2 linked regions of the Cohaesibacter sp. ES.047 genome follow. The protein of the gene in region 1 interacts with the protein of each later gene in a pairwise test. Links are inferred from orthologs where the notes say so. Each region holds a gene or a part of one and is shown on either strand. Other genes may lie near its edges.

Region 1 (7,806 bases):
GGAAGACGTCATGCGCCTTGATGATCGGGTATCCAAGCTGCAAAGCCATTTTGGCCAGACCCAGAAAGATGTCGATCAGATCCTGACGTCGACGGGCAAGATCGTCAAACGCGGTCGCAAAATCGAGGATATTGACGTCAGCGAAGCCGAGCTTGAAGCCATCGCCAAGGATCAGGCCAGAGAGTTGGCAAAGAAACAGGCCGAAGAGCAAACCACGCCATCAGAGCCAGAGACGCCGCCGGAAACAGGGTCTCGGGCGCGCGCCCGCCCTGTGGGTATTGCCGGACCCGAGGATGAAGTCAGCCGCCGCATGGCCTCGCTGTTTGACGGCGAGACGTAAGGCTCTTTTGATCACTGCTGCCCGAAGGTCATCAAACTGTTGTGTCGATCGGATAGACCTTGCCATTGACCGCATCAATGAGACTGGGTTTTTATGACGCTTCAGACACTTCCGCAGCATTTGCATGGCTTTTCGAAGTCACTCAATTCCACGCCCTTGCGCCATCTGGGTACCCGCTACAGCAGGGATGGCAGTTTCCTTGAGGAACCGGGCAACACCATCGTCTGCCATCTGGTCGATGGGTCGATGGCGGTGCAGGCGGTGATTGATGCGCGCACCCGCATGCAATCCCTGCCAGAATCGGAAAAGCTGGCCTATACTGCGGAATCGAGCCTGCATATGACCCTGTTTCAGGGCATCATCGAATATCGCCGCAAGCGGCCCTACTGGCCGGCAGATATGGCGCTTGATACGCCCATCGAAGCGATGACCGAGCATTATCTCAAGCAACTTGAGGACTTTGACGCACCGGGACCCTTCAAGGTCGAGGTCATTGGCGCAACGCCCAACGGGTTGACGGTTCAAGGGCTGACGGATGCAGACCGCAGAATAATGAAAGTCTGGCGGGATCGACTGGCTGACATTTTCGGCTATCGGCACCCGGATCACGACAGCTATAGGTTCCACATCACCTTCGCCTATGAGATGGATCGCTTCAGAGACGAAGCCATGCTGGAATGGCACAAGGGCCTTCTGGAAATTCTCGAAGATCTACAGGAAGCGGCTCCGGTCATCGAGCTGGAACCGCCTGCCTTCTGCTCCTTTGTGGACATGAACCATTTCGAGAAGCTGAAGGTGCTCGCCTAACCCCGAAAGTCTCAGCCTATAAGCCTCAGGCTAGCCGAATTCCTTGCGGCTGCGCATGGCCTGCAGAAGCGTGCCCTCGTCGAGATAATCGAGTTCTCCGCCGATCGGCACACCATGGGCGAGCTGTGAGATTCTGACCGGTTCAAAGGCGGGATCGGAGCGTTTCATCTCTTTGGCCTGAGCTTGCAGTTGGTCGGTGAGATAGTGCGCCGTGGTCTGCCCTTCGACTGTGGCATTCACCGCCAGAATGATCTCGCGGATTTCTCCACTGGCAGTGCGGGCCAGAAGCCCGGCAATATTGAGATCGTCCGGACCGATGCCATCAAGCGGTGACAGGGTCCCGCCCAGCACGTGATAGGCGGCATTGAGCACGGACGCCCGTTCAAGCGCCCAGAGATCCGAGACATCCTCGACGACCACCAACAGGGTGGGATCGCGCCGGGTATCGGTGCAGATAGTGCAAGGGCTTTTGCTGTCGATGTTGCCGCAGGTCTCACAGACCTGCACCTTCTCCACGGCGGTCGCCATGGCGGCAGACAGCGGCACCAGAAGCTGCTCCTTGTTCTTGATCAGATGCAGAGCCGCGCGGCGCGCGGATCTCGGCCCCAGCCCCGGCAGGCGTGCCAGCAACTTAATCAGGCTTTCAATTTCAGGTCCTGCCATGTGATTGGCCATTCCACACCTCTTGCTGCGGTCCCCCTAGCGGGCGACCAACCCTTCAGGTTTTGCTGACAATCGCCGCAGCTGCACCTGCCATGGCAACGGCACCTGCCCGATTGGCAATGCGCACCGCGCGCGGGCTGTGCAACAGGCGACGGGCCTTGCTGGCAAAGAAAACCCAGCCCAGATCGACCGTTGCCAACGTGATCACCATGGTGATCAGCAGCTCGAACCAGCCAATCGCCGTCACAGACCCCAGATCGATCAACGTCGGCAGCAGCGCTGCGTAAAAGAGCATGATCTTGGGGTTGCCCATGGTCACCGCAAACCCGGCCAGAAACATGCCGACACCTGACGAGCGGTTTGGAAGGCCCTGCTCGGTCTCATCATCTTGGCGGGTGGTCCACATCGTGTAGGCCAGATAAACCAGATAGGCGCAGCCAAGCCATTTGATGACGACAAAGACCGAGGCAAAGGCCGACGCCACGATAGAAAGTCCCCCGATGGCCAGCGATAGCCAGATCGCTTCCCCCAGCCACATGGCAACGACGAAAGGCAGCACGTCGCGCGAGCCGCGGCTCAGAACGCGGGCCACCAGTGCAGTGATGCTCGGGCCGGGGACACTGGCAACCAGAAACAGCGTCCCGGCATAAAGCAACAGGGAGGACAGGGTCATCGGATCAACTCGCTTGCATCGGGCGGGATGCCTAGAACGGCAGGTTCATGCCTGCTGGCAGGCCGAGTTCGCCAGCCATATCCTGCATCTTTTCCTGCATCGCAGCTTCGACCTTGGACTTGGCGTCGTTGTGCGCGGCGATAATGAGATCCTCAAGGATTTCAGCATCGTCGGGATTGATCAAAGACGGATCAATGGAGAGCGTCTTCATCACACCCTTGCCAGACAGGGTGATCTTGACCGTGTCTCCACCGGCCACGCCGGTCGCTTCCATTTCGGCCACCTGTTCCTGCATCTCGGCCATTTTGGCCTGCATTTCCTTGGCCTTCTTCATCATCTTCATCATGTCCATGATGATCGCTTCCCTTGTTGATCCTGTCTTTTCCGGCCAGTGTGAGCCGAAGCGGACAGTCTGTGCTACTCTATTGATTGTGACTGGACTGTATATGAGACCGGATTGCTCCGGTTCAAGCTACAAATCCTCATCGATCCCGAAGTCATCATCATCTGCAAGCAGGATGGGGAGATCGTCTTCCTGTTCGTTGAGCTCTTCCGCGGCCACTTCGAGGAATTCTTCCTCGAAATCGCGATGGAAGCGAACATCAACAATCTTGGAGCCGGGGAACATGTCGCGCACAGCTTCGACGAGCGGATGCTGATCGGCCTCTTCGCGGGCCTGTCGTTCCCGTTCTTCCTTGCGTTCGGAAATCGTCGCGCCGCCGCCCTCACCTGCAAGTTCGACGATCCAGCGTTCGCCGGTCCAGTCACCAAGCTTGCGAGAGAGCTTCGACTGAAAGGCTTCGCTGTCAAAGCCGTCATAGGCGATGACAAGTCGGCCCTGCTCCATACTGATCGGGCGTACGGCGGATTCCAGTATCAATTGCAGCGCAATATCGCGATTCTTCTTGGCGATTGCGACGATCTGTTCAAAGCGGGTGATGACTGGTCTGAGCGAGGATTCGCGTGGTTGCGCGTCATCCCCGGTCGGCTTTCGTTTGGCGACGTCGGCTTCGCTGTTGCTGGCGACCAGCCGAAGGTCTGCCTTTTCAGTTTTGACAGGCTCAGCCTGTCCCAAGGTCGCAGCGGGAGCCTGATCGGGCGTCGAGACCGGTGTGGAGCGCCCGCTTGTTGCCCGCATGGCCGTCGGGCCATTGTTGCTTGAAGGCGTCTCATGGGGGTCTGCCACCGCAGAGCTTTGGGCATCGGGAGGCGGTGTGGTGGCGTCAGGCGGCACTGATGGACCGGCGCCCGCGCCCGTTGGCATCGGCGGGCGATAATCGCGATTGGTCAGATGGCGCAGGGCCTCGTCCGGGGTGGGAAGGTCCGCGACATAGGCAAGGCGGACCAGCACCATTTCTGCCGACGCCAGAGGTCGCGGCGATGTCTGCACCTCCGACAGCCCCTTGAGGATCATCTGCCAGGCACGCGATAGCACCCGAACAGACAGCTGACCGGAAAAATCGCGGCCCCGGCTCTTTTCAGCTTCGGTTGCCGCTGCATCCGACTGGGCGTCGGGCGTGAGCTTCAGGCGGGTGACGAGATGAACGAAATCGGCCAGATCCGAGAGCACGACCGCTGGATCGGCCCCGATGTCATATTGCGCTTTCAACTCCTCAAGTGCGGTGGCTATATCGCCTTTCATCACGGCCTCAAACAGATCAATGATCCGCGCCCGGTCAGCGAGCCCCAGCATCTGGCGGGTTGTCTCGGTGGTAATCTTGCCCGCGCCGTGGGAAATCGCCTGATCAAGAAGGGACAGAGAATCGCGCACCGATCCCTCGCCTGCGCGGGCGATCATCTGCAGCGCATCGTCCTCGATATCGACCTGTTCCTTGTCACAGATCTTGCGCATGTAGCCTGCCATGTCAGCGGCATCAATGCGGCGCAAGTCAAAGCGCTGACAGCGCGACAGGACCGTGACGGGGACCTTGCGGATTTCGGTCGTTGCGAAAATGAACTTCACATGCTCGGGCGGCTCTTCAAGGGTCTTCAGCAGACCATTGAAAGCGGCAGTCGAGAGCATGTGCACCTCATCGATGATATAGACCTTGTAGCGGGCGCTCACCGGTTTGTAGCGGGCCGCCTCGATGATCTCGCGAATGTCGTTGATCGATGTGTGGGACGCCGCGTCCATCTCCATGATGTCGACATGGCGGCCTTCCATGATGGCCTGACAATGGGTGCCGATGCGATCCATATTAATGGTCGGTTCGTCGATCTCACCGGGAATTTCATAATTGAGAGCGCGGGCGAGGATGCGAGCTGTTGTGGTCTTGCCGACGCCGCGCACACCGGTCAACATGTAGGCCTGAGCAATCCTGCCAGTGGCGAATGCATTGGTCAGGGTGCGAATCATCGGCGTCTGGCCGACCATGTCTTCAAAGCCTGCCGGGCGATATTTGCGCGCCAGCACACGATATCCTGCGTGGGATTGAAGATCCTGACCGTCCATCGAGAAGTCCTTGTTCACCATTGTGACCGTAAGCTCCATCCATAGCAGAGGAGACAACGACACGTCACCTTTCTTGTCGCAGTGAGATGCTGCCTGTTGACAGCAAGGCACCGGGCGGAAAGGGTGCATCAAGCGCCCGTCTTGCAGGATACCGGATCGAACAGATTTTGTGGAGAAAGTGGAAGGCTGAACAGATGACCCGCTCTGTAACTCGTTAGGGCTGCTTCCTTCCGGACCTGACCCGATTGGCGAGGGGAACGTCCATTGCCAACCTTCCACTGGTTCATATGTCATTTGTTGCAAGCGAATGCAAGAGGCAGAGCGCAATCGTGATGAAAAAGCCGCAGAACCTTGGAGAGACACAATGGCCCAATTCACACTTGATCCCCAACTCGAAGGCGACAGTCTGCCACTGGCCGAGCTTGAGCTGTGTAGCGTGCGGCTGATGAACGATGCCAATTTCGTCTGGCTGCTGATGGTGCCCCAGCGAAGCAGTCTTGTGGAACTGATTGATCTGGCCCGTGGCGAGCAACACTTGCTCATGGACGAGATTCGGCAGGTATCCCAAGCGCTGCAACAGGCCACTGGCTGCGACAAACTCAATGTGGCGCAACTGGGCAATCAGGTCCGTCAGCTCCATGTGCATGTGATCGCTCGCAATGAAGGCGACGGCGCATGGCCCGGCCCGATCTGGGGCAAATTGCCAGCCCGCCCCTACTCTGACCAGGACGCGGAGAAAATGATCGAAACGCTCAGAGCCGCGCTGCTCTGACGGTTTGCAAAAGACAGATCCCTTGCATAAGACGCTGAAGGGCGCGTAAAAGAGAGCCATATCATCCCCCTGCCCTGTTTTCTCCTCCCGGTTCTCAGGGTTGATCCCCGCTTTCACAGCCCGCTATTAAAGAATGAATGGTCCGGATCCAATGGCTAGCCTTTCCAATGACGACTTCTTTGCCTTTTCGCACACGCTGCCGACCTTTGAAGGTCTTGGATATGCGCACAACCGCCTTGATCGCGACACCGAAGCACGGGACGAAACCACTCTTGAACGCATGATGGCAGCACCGGGTGCGCGCTTCTATCTGTTCGATGGCGATCAAGTCGTGATGCGCCAGCGTGACGACAGGCTTGATCCGTTGTTCTGTTTGGCCAGTGTGGAACGGTTGGGGGGAGACATGGACAGCGTCATCCTGCTTGGCACCGATCCGGATGAGGATAACGCCCCAAGGCTCGCAACACGCCTCAAGGGCGAGGCAGGTCAGGCGCTTGACGAGAAGGCTGGTTATTGCGCTGGAACCGTGCGCGACGTGGGGCTCAAGGCTCTTTTGCCCCCGGATCAGGTGGGCGCTGTGGCGCAGGCAACCAGCTTGCTCCATTGGCACGACACGCAGCGCTACTGCTCGAAATGCGGAGCCCTGACACAGGTGGCCCTCTCCGGTGCGCGGCGGGATTGTCCGAGCTGTTCGTCGTTTCAATTTCCCCGCACGGATCCTGTCGTCATCATGCTCGCCATCCATCGCGACGAGGCAGGCATCGAACGGTGTCTTCTGGGCCATCACACGCGGTTTGACTCGCCGATGTATTCGACCCTTGCCGGCTACATGGAGCAGGGCGAGACCCTTGAGCATGCGGTGCGGCGGGAGATAGAGGAAGAGGCAGGCATTGCGATTGGTGCGGTTCAGTATCTCACCAGCCAGCCATGGCCCTTTCCCTCGTCCTTGATGCTCGGCTGCTTTGCCGAGGCTTTGAGCTCGGAGATTTCCATCGATCCGACGGAGTTGACCAACGCAGGCTGGTTCACACGCGATCAGGTTCGGGAAATGTTGAGCCGGGACTCCAGCTGTGGTCTACCGCATATTCCGGGTCGCTTTTCCATTGCGGCCTGGCTCATTCGCTATTGGGTGGACGCTGGTTAAGCCCGCAAGTCAAACTGCTTGGCGCGGGCGGCTGACAGCCCTGCGTCCTGTTCTTTGCGCCTCGCTTCTCGGCGAGCTTGCCAATTGAGAATGGCTCGCCGGACCGGAGCTTCAAAGAAATAGGCCGAAAGCAGACTGACCACCATCGACCCGATCACCGTGATGGCGACCATGACCCAGAAGGGCGTTCCGAAGTCGGGCAGTAGCCAACGTTGCCAGACAAGGCCGATCACGGCGCTGGCAACGACTGGATGCCACATGTAGATGCCGAAGGACACCGCTGACAACGGCATCAGGGGGTTGAGATAAGCCGTGCGTTCGGGGGCATTGATTTCCACCTGCGCGGCCAGAAACAGAGCCAGCGCGATGGCGATCATGGACAGATATCCCCACTCAGGGTCAGACAGCAGAACAAAGACCGCCATGGCATATCCTGCCCACGGCCACCATTGACTGCGCATCGGCACATAGCGGCGCTGGGCCAGAACACAGATCGTTGCCCCCAACACGAAATCTGCAAAGACGCGATAAGCCCCCCAAGTGGTCGCCTCCAGCCAGGAGGGGAAGGGCATGAAGCCGATCCACGTCAGACCTTCAAGGGCGAGAATGGTCACGAACATCAGACCGATCAGCCCGCCCAACTGCCACTTTTGCCAGATGACGACCAATAGCGGAAACATGAGATAGGCGAACCACTCGGCCGACAGGGACCAGGACACATAGTTGAAGGACAAAGTGTCGCTGAAGCCCCATGCATTGATCATCAGCACTTCCTCGATCAGGCTGACAAAGCTGTAGCTCTCGGTCATCTTGGCACTAACGATGCCAAGCCCCACAGCGAGCCAGACAAGGCAGAAGCAGGCCAGTGTCAAAAGATGCAGCGGATAAAGACGCGCAACCCGGCGGACGAGAAAGGCCTTGTATTCGGCAAAGGAAGTCAGTCGATCAATATAGA
Region 2 (4,845 bases), 1.3 Mb from region 1 along the record:
CATCAATTCGTTTCTTGGCTCGTCCTCGAAGCGGATGATACGGATCACCTCATCAAGATTGAGATAGGCAATCAGATAGCCATCGAGGACTTCAAGGCGATGCTCGATCTTGGCAAGGCGATGCCGCGACCGACGCTGCAAGACATCACGGCGATGATCAAGCCAGTGCTGAAGAACCGAGCGTATCCCCAGAACCTTAGGCACGCCAGCATCCGTCAGCACGTTCATATTGAGCGGTATGCGGCTCTCAAGGTCAGTGAGTTTGAACAGGGCTTCCATCAGAAGATCCGCATCGACCGTGCGGTTCTTTGGCTCCAGCACCACGCGAATGTCTTCAGCGGATTCGTCCCTCACGTCCACCAGAAGCGGTAACTTGCGGTTCTGGATCAGATCGGCGATCCGCTCGATAAGGCGCGATTTCTGAACCTGATAGGGAATTTCGGTGACGACAATCTGATAGGCGCCACGAGCCATCTCTTCCTTGTGCCATTTGGCGCGAACCCGGAACCCGCCTTTGCCTGTCCGATAGGCATCGAGAATTTGCTCTCTGCCTTCCACCAGAATGCCGCCGGTCGGGAAATCCGGTCCGGGGACCAGTTCGAGCAGCTTTTCATCGGAACAGTTGGGATATTTGATCAGATGCAGCGAGGCTTCGCACAGCTCGGACACATTGTGCGGCGGAATCGATGTGGCCATGCCGACAGCAATCCCACTTGAACCATTGGCCAACAGATTGGGGAAACTGGACGGAAGGACGATGGGCTCGCTGTCTTCGCCATCATAGGTCTCACGAAAATCAACAGCGTCCTCATCGATGCCTTCCATCATAAGGCGGCCGACTTCGGTCATGCGGGCTTCGGTGTAACGCATCGCGGCGGCGCTATCACCATCGATGTTACCAAAGTTGCCCTGACCATCAACCATGGGGTAGCGCGAGGCGAAATTCTGCGCAAGGCGCACCATGGCATCATAAACGGCGGTATCACCGTGCGGATGGTATTTACCGATCACATCACCGACAACACGTGCGGATTTCTTGAAGCCGCCGTTTGGGTCCATCTTGAGCTGCCGCATGGCAAACAGGATGCGTCGATGTACCGGCTTCATGCCGTCGCGAACATCCGGCAGGGCACGCTGCGTGATGGTGGACAGGGCATAGGCGAGATAGCGCTCTTCCAGCGCTTCGCGCAGGTTGATGCTCTCGAGTGTCCCAGACTTTACGATATCGTTTCCCAATTTCGGTCTCCTGTGGGCCTCTGATTAGCGAAATTGGCCGATTCGTGCAATTGCAAGACTTCGTTTCACCCCGAGTTACCCCAAAGGATCGACGCAGTCTCAAACAATCGCTTTGCTTGCGGTGGTTCCACTTCTTGCCGCGGCGTTGGGGCCACGGAAAAACGCCTGATGCTTGAAAGCCCGAGCGTTTCCATTTCCGAGTCACCATGACATCAAGCGTTGCCTTAGCGAACGACTATTCCCAAATTCGCCAGCTTCGACAGTGTGCCCGACGGAACAGATACCAGACGCCAGTTCAACTCATTTGCAGGCCAGACGCGCACATAATGCTTCTTTATTGTTCCAAGCATGTCGTTGCGCGTTGCATAGATCGTGGATGTAGCGGTGCATTTCGGTGGTTTTCTTGAGCTGTAGAAACTGATTTTCTCCGCCACGCCAACATTCTTTTTGTGCTTGCTGTGATCAAGCATATCTTGCGTCACAACATCGAAATAGTAGAAATTATGTACCTTGAGCAGGCCATTGCCCTCTTTGACTGCATCGCGCTTTGCAGTGCGCTGCTCGTTTTGGCGCGTCGCCTTCATCAGATTGTCCGTGATCGCCGACTTGAGGTCAACATAGCGCCAGCATTCCAGCTGCAAAGGCATGCCGGAATAGACAAGCTCTCCCTTGGTCCCTTGGTCAGCGGCCTTGGCTTTCGCCTTTTGAGGTTTGGCAGATTGGGTCTTGGCGGACTTGGATTTGGCGACCTTGGGTTTGTTCTTGTTTGGGTTTGCTTTTGACCTCTGAAAGCTGAGTTTCATCTCAAGCGCTCTGATGCGGAAATTGTTTGAGTGGTCACGACGCTTTGCCCAGTCAACGAGATTTTGGGCGGTCTTAAAATTCTGCTTGAGATATTCACCGGACGCAAATTCCTCAGCCAGATCGATAGCCGCATTGATTTCGCCTGCATCTGCTGAGTCGAAGAGATACTCCTTGCCCTGTTTGATGTTGGCATCAAATCCGCCGGTGCCCCTGATCATATTCCGTCCCACGGTTCGTGCCGCGCCTGCATCTCCCGCATCAGCCGCCATCAACAGCAGCTCTTTTGCCTTTGACTTTGAGCCGGTGTAGGTGCTTTCACATTTCTTGTTCATGTAAAGCCAGCGAAGCCAGAGCATCGCGCTGGGCGATTTCCTCTCATAGGCCCCTTCCCGGATTTCTTTCAGACCACTGAGCTTGCCAGAGCAGGTCGCTTTGGCGATGTCTGCATAATTGGAGTTCGCTGACGCCTCGGAGACAGAAAAACCAGTAGCGGTCACAACAAACAGTGATAAGAATAATTTTCGTGATTTCATATATTTGAACAAAGCATACACCCCGAATTTGGACGCCCACCATCCTAAGTATTTTGGCGTAACAGGCAAGATGCGATATGTGCGTTCTGAGAGGGTTTCGGCCACCCCATCAGATGTGGTCACTCTGAGAGGTCAAGATCCCGGCGGATGGCATCAATGAAGCTGGCCCGGATCGAAGGCGATGTCGCCCCGTTCGGCTGATAGAGATGCTTGTCAAGGAAATAGGCACTGAGGCGGAAACCGTCCGACAGTTCGGCAAAGGTCAGCCGGTTGCCCAAAGCTTGCCCTTTGAGAAATGCCGGGAGCGGCAGCATCCGGTCCTGATAGGGCCGCCCTGCCTCAGCGGAAACCGCCCTGCCCGACTTTGGCGAAACATAGATGAGATCCCCGGTTTGTCCCGTGGCAGCGCAGCGATCCAGCGACAAGCCAAACCCGAGTTCGGTGAGCAGCGCAAGTTCGTAGCGCACCAAGAGCTCGCCGGCGATATCGCCTTCTTTGAGTTCATCAACGATCACGCTAAGAGCATTAAAGAGATAGGGGTGCGGGTCTCGTTCAGGCAGCAGGCGCGTGAGTTCCGCAAGGAATTGCATGCCGTATGTCCCGAGCGGTTTGGCCATCAGGGCCGCTGCTCGTGAGGTGTCAAGTTCTGCCGTGAATTGGCCGATATGATTCTCAAGGCGTGCGCGCCACGTAACACGAAGACCATTGCCAGGCTGAAGAACCGGCTGAAGTCGCTTCGAGCGCCCTCCCCGCACCAGCCCCATATGACGGCCGTGACTGCGCGTCATCACCTCCAGCAAAACCGAGGTTTCGCCGTGACGCTTGGTGCCCAGAATGATTGCGTCGTCTGTCCATTCCATGGCTCAGAGATTGAACTGATTTAAGGGGAAAGAAAAGCCGCGAAACAGGTCACGCACATATGGCGTGCGGCAGAGGCTCTGGGTGAGGCATATTTATGGTCAGCCTCACCCTTTATTGCCTGATTGTGGGCCAGATTAAAGCGGGAAATCCAGTCCCATTTCGCGGTAGCGTTCCGGATCATCGACCCAGCGCTCACGAACCTTGACGAAGAGGAACAGATGGACCTTGGTCTCCAGAAGCTCGCACAACTCTTCGCGCGCGGCCGTAGAAATGGCCTTGATCGACTTGCCGCCCTTGCCCAGCACAATCATCTTCTGATTGTCGCGCTCGACATAGATCACCTGTTCGATCTTGACCGAGCCATCTTTTTTTTGCTCCCACGTCTCTGTTTCAACGGTCGAGGCGTAGGGCAGCTCCTGATGCAGGCGCATGAAGACCTTTTCGCGGGTGATTTCAGAGGCCAACTGACGCATGGGCAGATCTGAAATCATGTCTTCGGGATAGAGCCACGGTCCAATGGGCATCTTGTCGGCGAAATAGTCGAGCAGATCATCGGTGTGATCGCCATTGAGAGCGGACACCATGAAAGTTGCTTCAAACTCGACCTGTTCATTCAACCTTGAGGCCAACGCCAGAAGGCTGTCGCGCTTCACCAGGTCGATCTTGTTGAGGATCAGGACCTTTGGCAGTTTGATGTCTGCGAGGCGCTCGAGAATATTCTCGATCTGCTCGTTTATGCCCTTGCGGGCATCAACAATCAGGCCGATGCAGTCAGCATCCTTGGCCCCACCCCAGGCGGTGTTCACCATGGCGGTTTCCAAGCGACGCTTGGGTGCGAAGATGCCGGGCGTGTCGACGAAGATCATCTGCCGATCATCCTTGAGCGCAATGCCGCGGATGAGGGATCGGGTGGTTTGCACCTTGTGCGTCACAATCGACACCTTGGAGCCAACGAGCTTGTTAACCAGCGTTGACTTACCCGCGTTGGGTGCGCCGATGAGGGCGACATAGCCGCAACGGGTCTTCATATCGGGTGTCTGTGTGTCTTGAGAGGATGTATCTGTCATATGTGTCCTAAGCGGTAGGTAATCGGAACGGGATCAGGCTTGATCGTCGTTCCACTGTCCTTCTCTGATGAGCATCGAGCGGGCCGCTTCCTGTTCTGCGATCCGCTTTGACGAGCCCTTGCCCACGGCCGGTTCAAGGGATGGTACCTTGACCTTGAGGGTGAATTCTGGCGCATGATCTGGGCCGGTTCGTTCCATGAGGCTGTAAACGGGTGGCGGCAACTTGTTGCCCTGAACCCATTCCTGCAAGGTGGTTTTGGGATCGCGCAACGGTCCGGACCAATCCAGCATCCGCTTTTCCCAATATCGGGTCACAATCTTGCTGGCTTCATCGAGGCCACCAT

What was found.
Region 2: the proteins of recR (region 1) and recO interact in binary tests that used the Escherichia coli proteins (3 or more experiments, as listed by UniProt). The link is inferred for Cohaesibacter sp. ES.047 from one-to-one orthologs.

The regions. Positions count from the first base shown.
Region 1 is NZ_LT907844.1:2,287,471-2,295,276, reverse strand. The notes cover bases 1-2,758. They hold recR (recombination mediator RecR), read right to left. Parts: upstream 1,823-2,758; coding sequence 1,178-1,822; downstream 1-1,177. Other genes in these bases: CPH65_RS10455 (YbaB/EbfC family nucleoid-associated protein), read right to left, coding at 2,515-2,758; CPH65_RS10460 (LysE family translocator), read right to left, coding at 1,866-2,483; CPH65_RS10470 (DUF1868 domain-containing protein), read left to right, coding at 434-1,147; CPH65_RS10475 (DNA recombination protein RmuC), read left to right, coding at 1-340. Outside these bases: more of CPH65_RS10455, read right to left, coding at 2,759-2,838; CPH65_RS10450 (DNA polymerase III subunit gamma/tau), read right to left, coding at 2,956-4,935; CPH65_RS10440 (HIT family protein), read left to right, coding at 5,300-5,707; nudC (NAD(+) diphosphatase), read left to right, coding at 5,859-6,851; CPH65_RS10430 (acyltransferase), read right to left, coding at 6,848-7,806. UniProt on the Escherichia coli protein: May play a role in DNA repair. It seems to be involved in an RecBC-independent recombinational process of DNA repair. It may act with RecF and RecO.
Region 2 is NZ_LT907844.1:3,641,932-3,646,776, reverse strand. What follows is about bases 1,564-4,353. They hold recO (DNA repair protein RecO), read right to left. Parts: upstream 3,434-4,353; coding sequence 2,693-3,433; downstream 1,564-2,692. Other genes in these bases: era (GTPase Era), read right to left, coding at 3,569-4,353; CPH65_RS16665 (hypothetical protein), read right to left, coding at 1,564-2,537. In the rest of the region: parC (DNA topoisomerase IV subunit A), read right to left, coding at 1-1,236; more of CPH65_RS16665, read right to left, coding at 1,461-1,563; more of era, read right to left, coding at 4,354-4,501; rnc (ribonuclease III), read right to left, coding at 4,535-4,845. UniProt on the Escherichia coli protein: Involved in DNA repair and RecF pathway recombination.